DNA from 3 places in the Paenibacillus sp. BAC0078 genome. Region 3 is predicted to be linked to each of the others. Evidence: riboswitches for the same ligand, from Rfam matches in the RefSeq annotation. Region 3 holds a riboswitch; each other region holds the start of a gene.
What was found. Region 3 has a riboswitch for cyclic di-AMP ahead of ACX1DY_RS29960 (C40 family peptidase). Riboswitches for the same ligand answer to the same signal wherever they lie in the genome.

Region 1: another riboswitch for cyclic di-AMP. It lies ahead of ACX1DY_RS29260 (ubiquitin-like domain-containing protein); the one in region 3 lies ahead of ACX1DY_RS29960 (C40 family peptidase).
Region 2: another riboswitch for cyclic di-AMP. It lies ahead of ACX1DY_RS29615 (hypothetical protein); the one in region 3 lies ahead of ACX1DY_RS29960 (C40 family peptidase).

What each region holds. Positions count from the first base shown of each region.
Region 1 covers NZ_JBTLRW010000028.1:47,882-53,883, reverse strand. The annotation lists gene rsmI (16S rRNA (cytidine(1402)-2'-O)-methyltransferase) at 1-389, shown strand, start outside; gene ACX1DY_RS29275 (AbrB/MazE/SpoVT family DNA-binding domain-containing protein) at 1,379-1,633, opposite strand; gene ACX1DY_RS29270 (HD domain-containing protein) at 1,939-3,222, shown strand; gene ACX1DY_RS29265 (TatD family hydrolase) at 3,277-4,047, shown strand; cyclic di-AMP (ydaO/yuaA leader) riboswitch at 4,246-4,473, shown strand; gene ACX1DY_RS29260 (ubiquitin-like domain-containing protein) at 4,764-5,921, shown strand.
Region 2 covers NZ_JBTLRW010000030.1:80-6,081, forward strand. The annotation lists gene ACX1DY_RS29600 (hypothetical protein) at 411-596, shown strand; gene ACX1DY_RS29605 (hypothetical protein) at 747-902, shown strand; gene ACX1DY_RS29610 (hypothetical protein) at 921-1,373, opposite strand; gene ACX1DY_RS29615 (hypothetical protein) at 1,403-1,912, opposite strand; cyclic di-AMP (ydaO/yuaA leader) riboswitch at 2,068-2,235, opposite strand; gene ACX1DY_RS29620 (glutaredoxin family protein) at 2,507-2,749, opposite strand; gene ytxJ (bacillithiol system redox-active protein YtxJ) at 2,746-3,072, opposite strand; gene ACX1DY_RS29630 (SDR family oxidoreductase) at 3,269-3,991, shown strand; gene ACX1DY_RS29635 (winged helix-turn-helix transcriptional regulator) at 4,324-4,686, shown strand; gene ACX1DY_RS29640 (hypothetical protein) at 4,718-6,002, opposite strand, start outside.
Region 3 covers NZ_JBTLRW010000031.1:17,290-23,291, forward strand. The annotation lists gene ACX1DY_RS29955 (C40 family peptidase) at 1-381, opposite strand, end outside; cyclic di-AMP (ydaO/yuaA leader) riboswitch at 387-529, opposite strand; gene ACX1DY_RS29960 (C40 family peptidase) at 867-1,295, opposite strand; cyclic di-AMP (ydaO/yuaA leader) riboswitch at 1,353-1,491, opposite strand; gene ACX1DY_RS29965 (hypothetical protein) at 1,723-2,553, opposite strand; gene ACX1DY_RS29970 (M1 family metallopeptidase) at 2,565-4,568, opposite strand; gene ACX1DY_RS29975 (YwhD family protein) at 4,722-5,225, shown strand; gene ACX1DY_RS29980 (AbrB/MazE/SpoVT family DNA-binding domain-containing protein) at 5,324-5,797, opposite strand.

The sequences.
Region 1 (6,002 bases), on a different contig from region 3:
CGCAGGGAACCCTGTTATTCTATGAGTCGCCACATCGGGTTGCTAAGACTCTGGAGCATTTACAGGAAGCCTTCGGCAACCGCCGGGTTGTGCTGGCCCGTGAGCTGACCAAGCGTTATGAGGAGTTCCTGCGCGGGACGATTGAGGAATGCAGTGCTTGGCTGATCGAACACCCGCCGCTCGGTGAGTATGTCATCGTGCTGGAAGGAGAGAGCAAAGAGGAGGCAGAGCTTGCCGAATCGTCATGGTGGCGTGAGCTTAGTATTGAGGAGCATGTGACTCATTATGAAGCTTCAGGTCTGACACGCAAAGACGCGATGAAAAAAACAGCTTCAGACCGCGGCCTGGCCAAACGTGATATCTACAACTCGCTGCTGGAAAGAGAGTAGGGATTGCAGCATAGGAAGCTATACGACTCTCTTTTAGAAAAAATGTAGAGTACTCCTAAATTGACTAACATGCTGCATAACTTAGTGAAGAGGCCTGTTACGCAGCGAGCCTGCAAATCCTGTTCCTTTAACAGCTATATATGAAAATAGATGCATTCTATATATCTGGAGATTATTTCTGCATATATTAGTTGTATTTGTATTTTGTACATTTATATATATGATGAAGGGAGGAATTACAGGATTTATTTCCCTGCTGCATCGCGCCGCTGTAAAGCGATTCCCGCAGGGAGAGCGCTCTAATGTACTCAAGGTGCACCTCTGCCAGTAGTCCAGCAGCACGATGGTCACAGGTCGCGCCGCTGTAAAGCGAATCCCATAGGGAGAGTGCTCTATTGCACTCAAAGGCGCACCCCTGCCAGTAACCAGCAGCACTACAGTCACTAGGTCGCGTCGCCGTAAAGCGAATCCCATAGGGAGAGCGCTCTAAAGCACTCAAAGGCGCACTTCAGCCAGTAACCAGCAGCACCACAGTCACCAGGTCGCGTCGCTGTAAAGCGAATTCCGTAGGGAGAGCGATCTATTGCACTCAAAGGTGCATCTCCGCGCTACCGTTTCTCGGTCCCGCCGCCACAAAGCGATTCCCGAAGGGAGAGCGGCTTGCTGCACCGCACGTTGCCCGGGAGCGCCTTGCGCAGCCGCCATAGGGGCAAGGCCTATGGCGAAACCCTTCGCATGGCAAGGCCCCGAGGGCTCCGCCCGAAAAAGGGCCGGTCTACCGCCAAACACTGCTCCCTTACGCGCCACCCCCACAATTAGACAAGCTTCCGGGTGTCCAGAGGGCCGGGGCCCTCTGGGGCCCTCCCTGTAGGGAGGGTTTGGGAGGGTGAAAACAGCAAAAAAATACCTCCCGCACTAACGGGAGGCCAAGGAGATATAAAAAGGTTAGAATTAACAATTTGATTAGTTCTTATTATAACCTATTTGTTCTAGTTTGTCACAGGGGTAGGGATGGCAGAAATACATTCATGACAAACAATTTTTCCTTTGAAGTAGGTTACATTTTCAGCATTGCCGCAGAAAATACAAGCAGGTTCGTATTTCTTAAGCATGATCCGCTCACCGTCCACGTAAATTTCGAGCGCATCCTTTTCACCAATGCCCAGTGTACGGCGCAATTCAATTGGAATAACGACCCGTCCCAGCTCGTCTACTTTTCTTACAATACCTGTTGATTTCATCATTACAATCGTTGCTCCTCTCAATTATCAAAAGCGTCATTATTCGACATTGTTCACCGTTTTATGATACTTATAATACCAACCATTCCCAAAACAGTCAACCTTTTTTGAAGTGAATTTTCTGGGATTTTCAAAAAAAACTTTTATAGCGCTTAGTACTAACGCAAAATTCACGAAAATCGTTTCAAAGCAGTTTGTCGATTTGTAAATCCTTAAAACGTCATTATTCGACAAAGTACGACATGATTCACTATTATAATCGTTTTTTCTTATTATTTCTAATATTATTATTTGAAGGAGTTGATTTCATGAAGCAGCCGCTGACGGAAGAGAAGGTCTTTAAGGACCCGGTTCACAATTATGTTCATGTTCAGGATACGATTATCTGGCGATTGATTAACACCAAAGAATTTCAGCGACTGCGGCGGATTCGCCAGCTTGGCACCTCTTATCTGACCTTTCATGGCGCTGAACACAGCCGTTTTTCCCATTCGCTTGGGGTCTACGAAATTACACGCCGGATTATCTCTCAGTTCGAACGAAGCGGATACAAAGATTGGATGCCGGAGGAAAGCCTGCTCACCCTCTGTGCGGCGCTGCTGCATGATTTGGGGCATGGCCCGTTCTCCCATTCTATAGAAGAAGCTTTTGAAATGAACCATGAAGACTGGACCTGCAGGATCATTCAGGAGGATACGGAAATTACCGCTATTCTGCGTGAAGTGGAAGGGGATTTTCCGCAAAAGGTCGCCTCAGTAATATCGAAGACGTATGAGCATGAAATTGTCGTTAATCTGGTGTCAGGGCCGCTGGATGCCGACCGCATGGATTATTTGCTCCGAGATGCGTATTATACAGGGGTGAATTACGGAACCATTGATATTGACCGTATTCTGAGAATGCTGCGTCCCTATAATGGCCGGGTTGTCGTCAAAGAGTCGGGGATGCATGCGATTGAGGATTATTTGATGTCGCGCTATCAGATGTATTGGCAGGTTTATTTCCATCCGGTTACACGCAGCTCGGAGATTATATTGCGGCAGATTTTCCGCAGGGCCAAAGAGCTTTTCCGGGAAGGCTATTCTTTCCGCTTCATGATTGAGCCCTTGAGTGATTTGTTCCGTGGTGAGGTGAGCGTGGAGCAGTACCTGCTTTTGGATGAGGCTCTGGTCCAGACAGCCTTCATGCAGTGGACACTGGAAGAGGACAGAACGTTAAGCGACTTGTGCAACCGATTTATTCATCGTAGACTGTATAAATATGTAGAGATGGAAAATCTCAATTCAGAGAAGATTGGCGAAATTCGCCGCAGCTTTGCAGAGGCTGGATTGGATGCCGATTACGATCTGGAAATTGATTTTCCGACAGATCTCCCCTATGATGTTTTCCGTCCGGGCGAGGGCTTTGACAGCAAGCAAATTCTGCTCCTTGACCGGCATGATAAGCTCAGGGAAATTTCCGAAGTATCGGATATCGTCCGTTCGATCAGCGGGATACACCGCGGCAGGCATCACCTGTATTTCCCGCAGGACAAGCTGCAGAAGGCTCTCCCACGGCTGCCTCTGTCCATCGTTAAAATTTTTGACAAATAATACGAAAATTTATGGAATTCATCATAGAAATCACAAACGAAAGGATGAGAAGAAATGCAGCTATTCGACACTCACACCCATCTCGATGCTCCACAATTCGACGAGGACCGTGAGGAGGTTATTGCCCGGGCGGTAGAGGCTGGTGTCAGCAAGATGATTAACATCGGGTTCAACCGGGAAACGATTCCAACAACGATGAAATTGGCTGAGACTTATGATTATATTTATGCAGCCGTCGGCTGGCATCCTGTGGATGCCATTGACATGAAAGACGGTGATCTCGACTGGATCGCCTCGCTGTGCAGCCATAAAAAGGTGGTCGCCATTGGGGAAATCGGACTGGATTATTACTGGGACACCTCCCCGAAAGAAATTCAGCATGAGGTGTTCCGCAAACAAATTGGACTTGCCCGGGAGCTGAAGATGCCAATCTGTATTCATAACCGCGATGCGCATGAGGATGTGGTGCGGATTTTGCGGGAAGAGAAGGCGAATGAAGTTGGCGGTGTGATGCATTCGTTTTCCGGGAGCTGGGAAACAGCCAAAATGTGTCTCGATCTCGGCTTTCACCTGTCCTTTGGCGGACCTGTTACTTTCAAGAATGCAAGGGTACCTAAAGAGGTGCTTGCCCAGACTCCGCTGGACCGGCTTTTGATCGAAACCGACTCGCCATATTTGACGCCTCACCCCTTCCGGGGCAAACGAAATGAGAGTGCTCATGTGAAGCTGGTGGCTGAAGCGGCGGCGGCAATAAAAGGGATTGATTTACAAAAAATGGCGGAAATTACGTATGCGAACGCGCTGGAACGATTTGGGATAGTCTGAAATCGAGAGAAAATCGGGTGAAAAAAGAAGTATATCCGATATATTAAACTTTTTTAACACAAAATCAACTGATTATTACAATATTTTAATGATTTTTTTGCTTAAACGTGCTTGAATCGCGCTTTACAACATGCATCAAAACAGGATATCATCTTTTCAGTGCAGTGAGCTGTTGTTACTGTGACAGTCACTATTTCATGGATCGTCTCGCTGAGTCTCCGTATGGAGAACGGGGGAACCAATATTGCTCTGCCGCATGTCCGTACATAGAGTACAACACAGAAATGCCGCAGACAGTATTCGATTTCTTCACGGGTCTTTGGGGTGAATTTGAGGGCAACCGCCGTGAGCGGGTGACCTAAGATAGGGCGTCTCTCTTATGCCCGAACCCGACAGCTAACCCCGTAAGCGCTAGTAAGAGAGGAAACCTCGTGCAAAAGCATTCCCGCGTATTCTGACACCCGGAGAGCCACGAAAGAGTCCTCTATGAACTCTTTTGGGCTTTTTTTGTTATGAATAATGCGAATTCTCCCGGCATACTGTTATATAACAGGTACCTGGAGCAGCTATGCCGAGCAGGCGATCCATGAGCAGGAAACGCTAAAGCAATGCGGGCGTATCCTGTGGTAATCTCAAACCTAGTTTCGTCAGAAATGATACAGTCATCTTAAGATATACAACTTGGACGACGGGGCTATGTAAGGAGGATGGAGAGAATGGGCGTATTCCAACCAGAAGTATCCCATGATTCGCAATCATCCAGCAGGTCTTTCGCATTACGGTTGAAGCAAGTGAATCCTCGCGTACTTTCGCTTGCAGGTGTGGTGTCAATTATTATCGCGCTGATAATTCTGCTGTACGTACACGGTCAAAGCATTAAAGAAATAACGTTAGTCATAGACGGAAAAGTACAGAAGCTTGAGACGCGGGAAGCGCTACTCAGCGATGTGCTGGCAAAGGAACAAATTTCGCTGCAGCCGCATGATGCTTTATCCATTGGCCTTAGTGATGAAATAAAAGACGGCGACCGTGTCGTGATTAACCGTGCGCAGGCGTTTAGCCTTACCGCAGACGGAGCAACAAAGACGTTATATACGACCGAAGACACCATCGGTCAGGCCATTGACAAACTGGGCATCAGCCTGGAGAGTTATGACAAGATTTATCCTTCGCTTGAAACCGCAGTTACTGCTGACATGGAAGTCAAAATTGTCCGTATCAACAAACAAGTTGTACAGCGGACAGCAAGTTTACCTTTCCGGGTAATCAAGACAGCAGACCCCTCCCTGACCAAGGGAACCGTAAGAGTGGCGCAAGCGGGTAAACCAGGCGTAATGGTTCAGCATATCGAGAAGATCTATCGAGACGGTAAGCTGGCTTCAATGCGTATGGTTGGCAAGGAAGTACAGACGGTAACCAAAGACAAGATTATTGCCGTTGGTATCAAAGCTCTTCCCAAGCCTGCAGTAGCTACAGTAACTCCCAAACCAAAAACTACCTCCAAATCATCCAAAGTCAGCGCAAACAGCAATAACGTCATTACTAAGGCAGGCGTAGATTTCGAATACAAAAGAGTGATCAAAAATGTATCCATGACGGCTTATTCTTCTGAAGAGCCTGGTATTGGTACACGTACCGCCTCCGGCACACGCGTAACGGAAGGTCGGACCATTGCTGTTGACCCGAATGTAATACCTATCGGCTGGTGGGTGTACATTGAGGGATTAGGGTTTCGCCGTGCAGAGGATACCGGCGGTGCCATCAAAGGCAACAAGGTGGATGTCTATTACGATTCACTGAGCCATGCCCGTAACTTTGGCCGCAAATCCCGGACGATCTATGTCATTGGGCCTGTGAAGCCGGAGCTGAATTAGGCGGCCTAAGTCTTTTGCAAATTAGCGGTTTATAAGATATAGTGATGGTAGCACTTTTGGAATGGATCAAAGAGCTGCCGC
Region 2 (6,002 bases), on a different contig from region 3:
ATGCCTGAAGACGTTGGGCTTTCTCGGCTATATACTGTAATGAAGCCGGGCGTAACCGGCTTTTCAGAAGAAGAATTGAGTCAACAAGAAATCAAAACGTTTGAAGCTTATCTATTCCATGCAATTAGGAATGAAAACGGAAAGATAGTTTATAAGGAACCGCCAATAAACTATAAAACGTTCTACACCTATCAAATAAGAACAGGAGAAATGGACTTTTACATACTATTTATCCTTAAGAACATCCGAACAAAAAATGATTAAATACTGGAATCCAAAAACAATCGGTGAAGTTATATTTAACTGTTGGGACTGAGTGGTCCCGGTTATGGATTAATTCTACCTCTGCGGCTCGTCTGGTGAAATATTCTTTTATGGTGTACCTTAATAGGTAAGGAGTGGTGCTGTACATGAAAAAAAGACAAACGCCTCTGCTCGTAGCGGCTTCGATCCTGCTGATTATTGTCAGCAGCCTGATCCGGCCGGAGGGCTCGACCTGGCTTGGCGCGCTGCAAACGTTATTGCTGGGTGTCGGATTATTGGGCTGCTGCATGGCCTTCTTGAGGTTTACTAAGGGCGGCAAGGGCAAGCGCTGAGACGAAATAGAGAGAGCTGCGGCATTCTGCCGCAGCTCTCTGCCTGCCGTTAAGGAAACTATGATTTTCGTCTGTTGATGTAACCTTGAAAAGATAAATGTGTGCCTTAACAACGGCAGAAATGCTGCTGTTGAAGTGCAGATGGCTGGTTTGTTCAGGAACAACGGCAGAAATACCGTTGTTAAGGCGCAGATGGCCGACTTGTTCAGAAACAACGGCAGAAATACCGTTGTTGAGGTGCAGATGGCTGGTTTGTTCAGAAACAACGGCAGAAATACCGTTGTTAAGGCACAGGTGGCTAATTAGTTCATATGCTTACGCTCCTCACCCGGCGGTCAAGCTGGATTTCGGCAGTAAGTTCTCCTGCGCCGCCATCTGTTCGCGCACCTGTCTGAGCTGTACCTTAAGGGCGGGCACACTCCGCTGAAGAATGGCGCTGATTTCAGGCAGGGGGAGCTTAAGACCGTAGCGGAGCGCCTGAACAAGCCGGTTTTCCCAAGACAGCATATTTGCATAGCAGGGCTTGTGGGTTTGTGCAAGCCGGGAGCATTGCTGGATGCATTCACGGTAAGCGTCATGGGAGAAGGCAAGCGGGTCTAAACGCTTTTGCAGGTAAGACTCATAGAGTGCTGCGAAGGTCTTCACCACAGCCTCCTCCGCCTCGGTTCCCTGCCCGAGCAGCAGGCTGCTGAGTGCATAGACGCTCCTGCTGTATTTCTGAACATACTTCGTGTATCCGGCTGCGACAGCCGGCTGATGCGATAAGGGGTCAGGCATAATCTCACGGTCCTCTCTGAATATGAAATCTATAATATCGAGTAATAAGCGATGGATTTGTCGATGAGCTCCGCCGTGTCCAGATCTGGCCAGCTCCGCTGGTGCAGCAGGCTTCCCGAAGGCTTATAATACATCCGCCCCGTACTTGAGCCGTTGCCTGCGGCAGCCGCATGAAGCCGCGAGTCTGTCTGGATATGGCCAGACAGCACTTTTCCCTGCAGCTTTGCTTTTAAATCGAGCAGGGCTGTCTGTACCATCTCCCGCTGTGTCTGTTCCCATTCCGGGCTCAGGCGGCGGACGATCTCGATGGCTTCATCCAGCCGGCAATGCCGGATGGTGCGCAGGAAGCTGCTCCATTTCATCAAGTCAAATTCCGTATCATCTGCGCATAATATGCCTTGGGCCAGGCTGCAACCTGCCTTGCAGGTAAGCCTCAGAATGCCGAAGCGGGAGTTCCCGGACGATTCCGGGCCGCAAAAGGCAGGCCAAGGAGCATTGAATACAAACACCTCAATACGTGACAGCCTGCGCTGCTCCATTTCAGCTTTCCTCCTCAAAATTCCCTAAGTCTTAAGCCATTGTATCCTCCAAATCAGCTTATGCGGGTACAACAAAAAACCGCAGCAGAGGAGGACCTCTGCTGCGGCTCCGGTACAGGCTTAAATAAGCCTGGCGCAAAAGCGTGGCGGATCAGGATCTCTCTCTTTACGCTTACGAGGTTAGCTGTCGGATTCGGACGGTGAGAGTCGCCCTACCCTGTGAGACCGCATCTGTGCAGTCCCCTTAGGATTCACCCCAAGTAGGCTTTTCGCCTGGTGGTTCCCCCGTTTCCTGCTTGGCAGGAATTCAGCGTTTATGTAACTTTTCATGAATTACTTTCAAAACGAATCATACTACTTCGGGCAGGTCTTTGTAAAAAAGGAAAAGGGAGGGCAGCGGCAAGCTTTCATTGAATTGCGGGGATTGGGTGTAATTAATTGGCTAAAAGCATATATGTTGACGTTTATCGGCCCGTTATCTCGCTCGCACGCTGTTTTTCATTTTTAGGGGAAAAGGAGCCGGGTGATGGGGGATTATGACAAAGAAAAAGGGTCCCCGGTTGCTGCCGGATTCCCTTTTGTATATCAGCACTTTTATTTCGCGGCGGCTTCGATCAGCACTTTAAGCTCGGGAAGGTTGAAGCCTTTGACAGCATGTTCTCCCGATACAGTAACAGGAACGCCCATGAACCCAAGCTCCTCTACTTCCTCCTGATAAGCTGTGCTCGTCATAACATCTCTAACCTCAAAAGGAACGCCCTGTTCCGTCAGCAGCTGCTTCACCTGGTTGCAATCACTGCAGTTCGCAGTGGAGTACACGATAACGGATTCGCTCATTGGTTCACAGCTTCCTTGATGGCATCGCGGGTGATTTTCCAGTGGGAGGTATTCCAGCGGACTTCGCTGTCTTCCAGCAGAAAAATTTGCGGAGATTCATGCTTGATGCCGAAATCCTCGGCAATCTGGTTCGAGACCGGACGGTCCTCAATCACATGAACCACGGCTGCCGGAGTGCCGGAGTCCTGGACGTAGGCTTGAAATTCCTCATTTGCTTTGGCGCTGATCGGGCAGGTAGTGCTATGTTTGAAGAGCAGCTTCTTGCCGGGCTGTTCCACGTATTGATGCAGTTCATCCAGGGTATGGATTTGTTGAATGGACACCTTGAATCACCTTCCTGAGTATGATATCCCTGATTGTAACATAGTTCAAAATTAAATCAAAAGGGAGATTAAGCAGTCTTGTCCGGGAAAATACAGTCCTGTACAGGACATTGTAAAAATATAGGCGCCATGCTAAGGTGAAGGGAATGCGGGCAGTGCTTGTTACTTATACCTCAGGAGAGGGAGTGTCCATCTCATGATTAGAATTGCATGTGTTACCGGTGCTGACCGTGGACTCGGATTCTTCCTTGTACGCTGGCTCCTTGAGAATAAATATACGGTTTTTGCCGGTAAATATATGGCGGAGCCCGGAGAGCTTGCGGCGCTGAAAGAACAATACCCGGAGCGCTTGAAGCTGATCCCGCTTGATATCGGCAGCAGCGAAAGTGTGAAAAGCGCGGCACGCAGCATTGCCGGCAGCACCGGGCATGTGGATCTGATTATCAACAATGCCGGTATTATTCAAAGCGCGGATGATGCCACGATACTCGTTGATATGGATGACGCCTCAATGGCCCATTTATATAATGTAAATACGCTCGGCGCTTTACGGGTCAGCAACGCCCTAATGGGCCTGCTGCTGCAGGGCAAGCAAAAACTGATTGTGAATATATCCTCCGAAGCCGGCAGCATCAGCCGTAATCGGAGGATTAATATGTACGGATATTGCATGTCCAAAGCAGCGCTCAATATGCAATCCTCCCTCATGCACAACCATCTGCGGGTGATGGGCGGCCAAGTCATGGTTTTTCATCCCGGCTGGCTGCAGACTTATATGAGCGGCGAGAAGGATGAGGGAGCCCCGATACCCCCGGAAGAGTCCGCCCGCAAAATTATGAATATTGTGCAGGAGCACAAGAAATACATAGGCGAGGAGCCGGCTTATCTCGATCTTGATGGAAATCCTTGGCCCTGGTAGCCTATTTTCCTCTGAAAAGAACTTAAAAAATCCAACCGCAGCTTAAGGCTTCGGTTGGATTTTTTGGTGCGCTATGCGTGGCGATCGGCGTGAAGTCCCAGCAGGAGACACTTCCGAAACCTCGCCTCGTTCCGAGCACGCTGTGATCAGGATCAGCAAAGCTAAAGTAAGCGGCAGCACGGTCATTCATTTAAAAGTCAACATATCTGGTTAGTTCACTCCCTATAAGCAGCGGTTTTCACTCTTGAATATGCAAGGCTCGATTTGATATAATCCATAGTAAATACAGTTAATTACTCGACATTATAGTCAAAAAAAGAGGTGGCAAAGAAATGATCAGATACCGCAATCATGATTTCATGTGTACTTCCGAAATCACGCTGGGATTGATCAGCGGCAAATGGAAGCCCTTAATTCTGGGCCATTTATCGCAACAAACCTACCGATTCAATGAACTACTGCGATTGATGCCCGGAGCCACGCAAAAAATGCTAACGATACAGCTAAGAGATCTGGAAAACGCCGGATTAATCACCCGAAAAGTATATGCCGTCGTTCCGCCAAAGGTAGAATACTCGCTTACCGATATGGGAAAAAAGCTTATGGCCATCTTAGTCCAGCTCTGCGACTTTGGCGCCGATTATATATGGGCATTTCCGGAAGAGGATCAGACGGCCGCAGAGCAGCGCGCGTAACCTCCTCGACAGCCGGCCTCTTACCGTAAACTTAGGAAACTCCGCGATGAAGCAGAAATTTTGCGCCGAATTGTTTGCCCGCCCGAAGCGACGCCGCCACTTCATCCGCCCGGTCACTGTCGATGACAACGACGTTTTGCGGGAACAGTTTGCCAAGCAGCCCCAATAAGAGAGGTGTATTCCCTTCGGCCGAAACATAGTGTATGCCTTCCCGGCTGCTGTCCACCAGGCCGGGAAGGGCTAATATATCGGCGGCGGCGTACTCAAGCCACCCGGAACGGTTCTCCGTCCCAGCTGTGGATTCTGCGGTTGCGGGAATGGCGGCCTCGGGACGGTACATGTAGCGCTGCCCCCGCAAAGCCTGCCCGACATCCACACGATATTCGCAGCTTCCCTCAAAATCAGTCAGACGCAGCACCAACGAAGCACGGCCCGGCTCAATCACCCGGGGTACGATATCTGCGTCGCCGCTAAAGAGCTGGATTGCCGCGTTGGCATTGTCTGCCTCTTGCTTCTTTGGCGTAAGGGGGTCAAGCCGGCTGAGGGGCGCGGCACCGTAATCGGCCTGCTCGTAGTCAAATACGATAGCGGTTGTCTCGCCAGACTCCGAAGCTGACAGCAGCTGTGCGGGATGCCAGCGGAGCAGGTTTGGGGCTGCGGTTGCCGGCGATTTCCCGATCACCGCGGGTAGCACCGTTCCGAACTTGTATTGAAATCCGTAGCCAACCGGGTCAAGCTCAGGGCACAGCACCTTTTGAGCAAAACGCACGATCTCCTTGTGCGGAATTTGCTTGACGATCAGCTCGGTGAAGAAGCGGTCTCGCGCCGGCTCGATGAGACGCAGCCCGATGGCCTGACGCTCCTCCCTGATCTCCAGGGGAACCTCCTCCCAATTTTCAAACGGAATGAGCGCATCTCTGAGCAGCACGAGCTGATGCAAATACTCGTTGAATAACTGCATGACTTCCGGGCTGCCAGCCGGCCCCATTAAAATGCCTACCACCTCCGGCGTCCATAAATGCTGGTCACACCGGCTTCGATGAACGAGCTGGACCAAGCCGTTGTATCCGTACCGCTGTCGTCCCGGCTGCTTCGCATAAACCTCCCGTGCCCAGCCCGATATAGCTGTTCCGATTTGCTCTGCCTGGACCAGAAAACGGTTCTTCGTCTCCTCGCCCGCCGCCAGCGAAGCGAACGGCAGCACCGCTTCTCTCCCGGAAACCGCCAGGCTTGCTTGAAGATTCCTTAACAACGGCTCGGCTGCAGCGGCGCTTCCCAACCGGGCACAAACCGCTTCGAGCAGGATTCCGGCTTCG
Region 3 (6,002 bases):
CGAACTAACAGTTACGCCGCGTTTGGACGATGCATGTGCGAATTTGCCGTCACCGACATAAATGCCGACGTGGGATACACCTCTTCCGCTTGTATTGAAGAATACAAGATCTCCCGGTCTGATACTGTCACGGGAAACGGCTGTGCCCATCTGATATTGGGAGCCGGATTGGTGAGGAAGGTTGATGCCGATCTTATCAAAAACGTACATTGTAAATCCGGAGCAATCAAAACCGTTTGTCGAGATACCGCCGGATACATACTTGGTTCCGATGGCTTTGTCGATAACCTGATCCATTTTGGAATCCGCGAAAGCGCTTCCTGCTCCGATAGTAAGAACAATGGAAAAGCTCAGTAGTGCTGCTGCTAGCTTCTTCTTCAAAAGTAAATACCCCTTCCAAATGCCTACGAGGTTAGCTTAAGGGTTCGGTTGAAGGTCCCCTATGACCCCTCTGTGAATAGGAGGTCAATTCACCCAAAATCGGTTCCCCCGTTCCCCTAATGATTAGGGAACTCGGCACGACTGTTGATTAGGATTAGCTTACGGATCTATACATGACAAAACTTTTGTAAAACTGCTTTGAATAATTACAAAAATGTTACTATCAACTCACTGCGATTATTGTAACAAAGAAGGAAGCACTTGGCAATCACTAAAAACATATTCTTGCATATTTTTTGCGATTTTTGTGAGTTTAATTTATTATAAAGGGCTTACAATAACATGTCAGGTCAGATTTACGATAGGTTTATTGACATATAGAGCAAAAAGGAAAAACCCGGAAGGCTGATTACGGCAATAATCAGCTTCCGGGTTTGTATAAGCTACATTTAGTTGTTAGAGGTTGTCATTGTCAGCGGGGATAATCAATCGTAAGCGACAGCCTGATAAGCTGTTGTGCTCATCACGCGTTTGGCGCCAACATAGCGGTTGGCCCAGTAGGCTTGACTCATCGAAGTTATGGTCACTCCGCGTGAACTGGAGGATTGTGCGAATTTTCCGTTGCCAACATAAATCCCGACATGGGAAATCCCACTGCCCAAAGTGTTAAAGAATACCAGATCGCCCGAACGCAAATTGTTGCGTGATACGGCAGTTCCGACCTTAAATTGCGCTTTCGATGTGCGAGGCAAGGTAAGACCTACGTTTTTGAACACATAAGAGGTGAATCCGGAACAATCGAAGCCGGCAGTGCTGGTGCCCCCGGTTTTATATGTAGTTCCCAGTGTTTTTGTGATCACATTGTCCATTTTGGAATCCGCGAAAGCGCTGCCAGCTCCCAGCGTGAATACCATTACCAGCCCTAATGCTGCTGCGGTGCATTTTTTCTTAAAATTGTGACTTTTCAAAAGATGTACTCCTTCCAAGGCCGGCGAGGTTAGCTTAAGGATTCGGTAGAAGGTTCCCCTATGACCCCTCTAAAGCGAGATCAATTCACCCAAAAAATGGTTCCCCCACTTCCCGGTGCAGGGAATTTGGCGTATTATGCACCGAACAGTGACAAATCGACAATCTCAAATGCTGCGAAGCATAAACCAGATGTGACAAACATTTCTGCAAAGATTACAAAATTGTTACTAGTGGTACAGGCATCATTGTACCAGAGGGTCTGCTATTTTGCAAATAGGTAAGATTTGCCGCATGCGCAGGTACACAAGAAAAGAGTCACGCTCCCCCTAGAGAAGCAGTGACTCTTGTTATTATGCCGATCAGGCAGTGTAATTATTGTGGAAATGTTTTACTGGACCAGAGGTGATATTGTGCGGCTGTCCCCCACATTTTGAACAGAGTGGTTGGAAGGGGGGAGAGCTGCTTAAGGAGAAATGCGGGCAGTCCAGGGCTGAATATCGCTGACAATCCGCAAATAAGCAACACCGCCAGCCCGCCGGCACCCATCAGGACGGATACGCCTATAGATGGCAGCAGCACTTTCAGGCAAACCAGCAGGGAGGAGAATATGCCAGTTCCGGCGGTATAGCCGAACTGCATGTACAGCAGCAGCTTGCGGATAAAGAAAAGATATAATAGCCAGACCAGAATATAGGGAACGAGCTTGAGCAGCATTTTATAATCAAGGATGCCATTTAGCAGGAGGCCGTACATTTTGGGCAGCAGCCAGTACAGAGGCAGGAACGCAAGCACCCATTCCGCTATGCTGAACAGCAGGACCGGAAGCCCATACCGTCTCATACCCGGGAAAAAGAACATTCCACGCTCTCCTTTGCGTTCCTGATGCAGTTCATGCAGCAGTCCCGCCCGGATAAAGGGGGAGACCAGCAGCCGCACTGCGCTAAGTAGGAGAAGCATCCACAGCCAGCGCTGCACATCAGGATCGTTGCCTAGAGCAAGCTGTCCCTCGATATAATACAGGAGTCTGCCTATTGCGCTGCCGCCAGCATATTGATCGGGATAACGCAGCAGCACCGAGATGACAGCGTCCTTGATGAACTTGTACATGAAATAGCTCCAGAACAGCCGGTAGATAAATAACAGAATCAGAATATAAAATTGCTCTTTCATGCTGTGCCAGCCGCGGGTTATCGCTCTCTTCACAATTCTTCACCTCACCAGACAAGAGTTCCGAGCAGGTTTTCAAGCAGGTTAGTTATGCTAAGCGTCCAACGTGAGAGTGTAGCTGGCCGCAGCTCCGACAGTCTAAAGTTATTAAGATGCTTGCTCTCAAGCAGAATGGAGTGCGCCGGATCAATCTCTGCCGAGATAAGCGGTGCTTTGTAGGATAGCTGAATTGTAGTGTTCTTCTCTTCCCCGCTCCAATATTTTTGAACGGTGTACCCGTCCGAGAACATGAACTTTATTGGAACCTCCCCATAACGGCTTCCTTTGTTGCTGACTTCCACCGATGATTCATAGCGGGGGGGTTCTGTCCCTGTTTTTTTCATGGCAATTGTGATGTTATCTACGGCAAAGTCAGGCGCACCGCCGCTGTAGATATATTGATCGAAGTAGGCTTGCCATGATTTTGTGGTCACCTTTTCCACAACTTTCTGAAAATCGGCGGTGGAAGGATGATGGAAACGGTATTTGCGCGCGTAGGCGGACAGAATGCTGTCCATTGTTTTGGTACCCACCTGCTTCTCCATATCCTTCAGCACCAGCTTGCCCCGGATGTACACGTTGCGGGTGTAGGAATCATCTCCGGCATATTTCCAGGTCTCCAGATTAAGCGGCTGGGGAGAGGTCACCAGGCTGGTCTGCAGCGGAAAGTTGGAGATCACTCCGTATTCCTGCTCCATCAGCCGGTCTTCTGCATAAGAGGTGAAGCTCTCATCCAGCCAGGCTTCCTCAAATTCATTGTTCGCTACCATACCGTAAAAAAACTGATGCCCGATTTCATGGATAACCGTACGTTCAAGCTGGGTGCCCGGAGCATCGTCACCTGCAGCGGCAGCGGTGATAAGTGTGGGGTATTCCATCCCGCCGGCCCCATTCCCCCCTTTGGGAGGAACAACGATGCTGAGCGTCGAGTAAGGATAAGGGCCGTACCATTTGCTGAAGGCGCTCAGAGCAGCTTTGGCGGCCTGGAAGTAACGCTCCTGCAGGTCCTTGTGCAACGGGTCCAGATAGAGCTTGATCCTTACACCAGGCACCTCAGCGGTGGAGAAGGCTTCTTCTGCGACCACAAAGTCGGGGGAGGCCGCCCAAGCGAAATCATGGACATCATCGGCGTAGAACTGGTAGATCTTCTGATCCTGCTTCAACCTGGGGTTTTTTACCGGAAAGCCAGTTGCGGCAACTATATAGTTGGAGGGAACAGACAGGGTTACGTTATAAATGCCAAAGTCGCTGTAGAACTCGGAGGTGCCGTGATATTGATGCAGATTCCAGCCCTCCTGCTTCACGCCACGGGTACCGGCAGGCTCATACACGCTGATTTTGGGGAACCATTGCCCTGCCATTACAAAATTGCCGGATACCCCCATACGGGCGAATATTTTGGGCAACTGGACGTCAAATCTTAGCTTGAGTGTGACACTTTCTCCGCCGTTCACCGGCTGCGGGAGGTGTACTTTTACCAGTGTTTTGTCATTCACATTGCCGTCGTCCGGCTGAACATATTGCAGCCGCTGCATGAGCGAGATGCCCTCTGAGGTCCGCAGATCGGTTAAGGTCATACTGCCGTAGCCATTTGCGGGCATGGCATCTCCGCGAAGCTTGCCCCCAGACTCCTTCATGAACGTGGTATCTTTAGATGCGAAGGCATTGGGGTACAGGTGAAAGTAGAGGTCTTGTACCGGTTTTTGACCGGGGTGGGTCCAGGTTACCGTCTCAGAAGCCTGCAGCAGCTCTGAACCCGGAATAAGCTGCGCCGCAATATGATACTCTGCTACCCGCTCGCTTAAGGCCTCCGAAACAGGCACCGGCTTACTCTCGGGGAGAATGGGCTGGAGGGTTTTGGTCTGTGCGGCTGCGGGGGACTTGGCCTCTTTTGGAACAGCGGCTGAAACGGCAGGGCTGTGCCCTGAGAGTGCCCAGATTGCGCTGCCCAGCAGAGTGAGGGCGGCCAGGGCTGCAAAGATGAGGGTGTACCTTAATGACAGTGGCTTCATACTGTGATTCCTCCCGTGACAAGCATCTACGGGATGTATATGTTTGCATTCGCTGCATTATTAGCTAAAATTAAATTATATAAGATGAACTTGAGAACGAGCCTGACATTCTCAAGTTCACGTTCTATTAGTGAAAGGGAAGGATGTGCACTTATGGATAACAACCAACCGGAGGGCAAGAAGCCGATAGCTCTAAATATCGTGAATGCCAAGAGCAAGCATAAAGGCTTCGGCGCAGGCTCCATTGACTTGAATAATGTATCGCCGGTTATTATTGACGGTGGTGAAGCTGTTATTGATATCGGTGCCATGCATGCCAAGAGCAAGGTGGAGAAAGGGATTAAATTCAGCGTGAACCGGGAGGATGTTCCGGATGGCAGACAGGTCTGGGTCGTGTGGGTAGCGGTGGACCGTACACCGGAAGGACAATCCTACGGAGGAATCACCGCCTGCGAAATGTGGATTGACACTGAGGCCCGGCGCGGCTGGAAAATTCTTGCCGATCATGTGAATAAGCTGGATGCAGCCCTGAAGCGGAAAATCATTCTGGAGGGATTGGGAGCCGAAGAGAGAGCTGCACTGAAGTCGCTGCTGGTTGCTCACAATGAAGATTGGTGGAACGGCTCCTCAGAAGAGCTGAAAGCGGCTTTGTCTTAAAGTGTGAATATACACCTGGAATTTAAAAACGGCCAAGCCCTCCTGCAAGCTGGAGGGACTGGCCGTTTTGTATGAAGGTAACAGTGTGCCTGATCTGTCTAGGATCTGCTGAGCATGCTGAGTTTGCGTTTTAGCTGGCTAACCCGGGCCTGGCTGATGCCAAGAACCTCGGCGAGCTCCTTCTGGTTGGCATAGGGATGCTCCTCTATGGCCTTCTCCAGACGTTGGCTCATTTCTTCTGTCTTTGTCCGCCGGCCTCCGCGGCCGGGTTCAGGACTGTCCTCTGAGGCAATCAGCGGTTGTATGATCTCTTCGTCCGTACGATCCGGATTGCCAAGCTCCTTCAGACAGTTGTTACAAATAAACTGGTCCTTATAGTAGGTCACGTGATCAAGGCTTCTGCAGAACGTGCATTCGGTTGAGGTGTACTTTCTAAGCACAATAACTTCGTCATCCAAAATAAAAAATTCGATAGGATCCCCAATGTCAATATTTCGTGTCATGCGGATTTCTACGGGAACCACAATTCTACCCAGACTGTCTAAACTCCGGATCATGCCTGTATCCTTCATCCCATGTCCCTCATTTACATCTTTATATTTTTGTGGATATCTATGATTATAGCAGTAATTGTAAGTTTAGAGAACGGGTAAGCGCATTCAAATTATGAGTTTTTTTGTCAAAAAAGGAAGAAGATAACGAAACTTAAAATCTCTCCGTTCAGGAAGTCCGAACGGAGAGATTAATTAGGGTTCTCTTGTCTTTACCCAATACAGG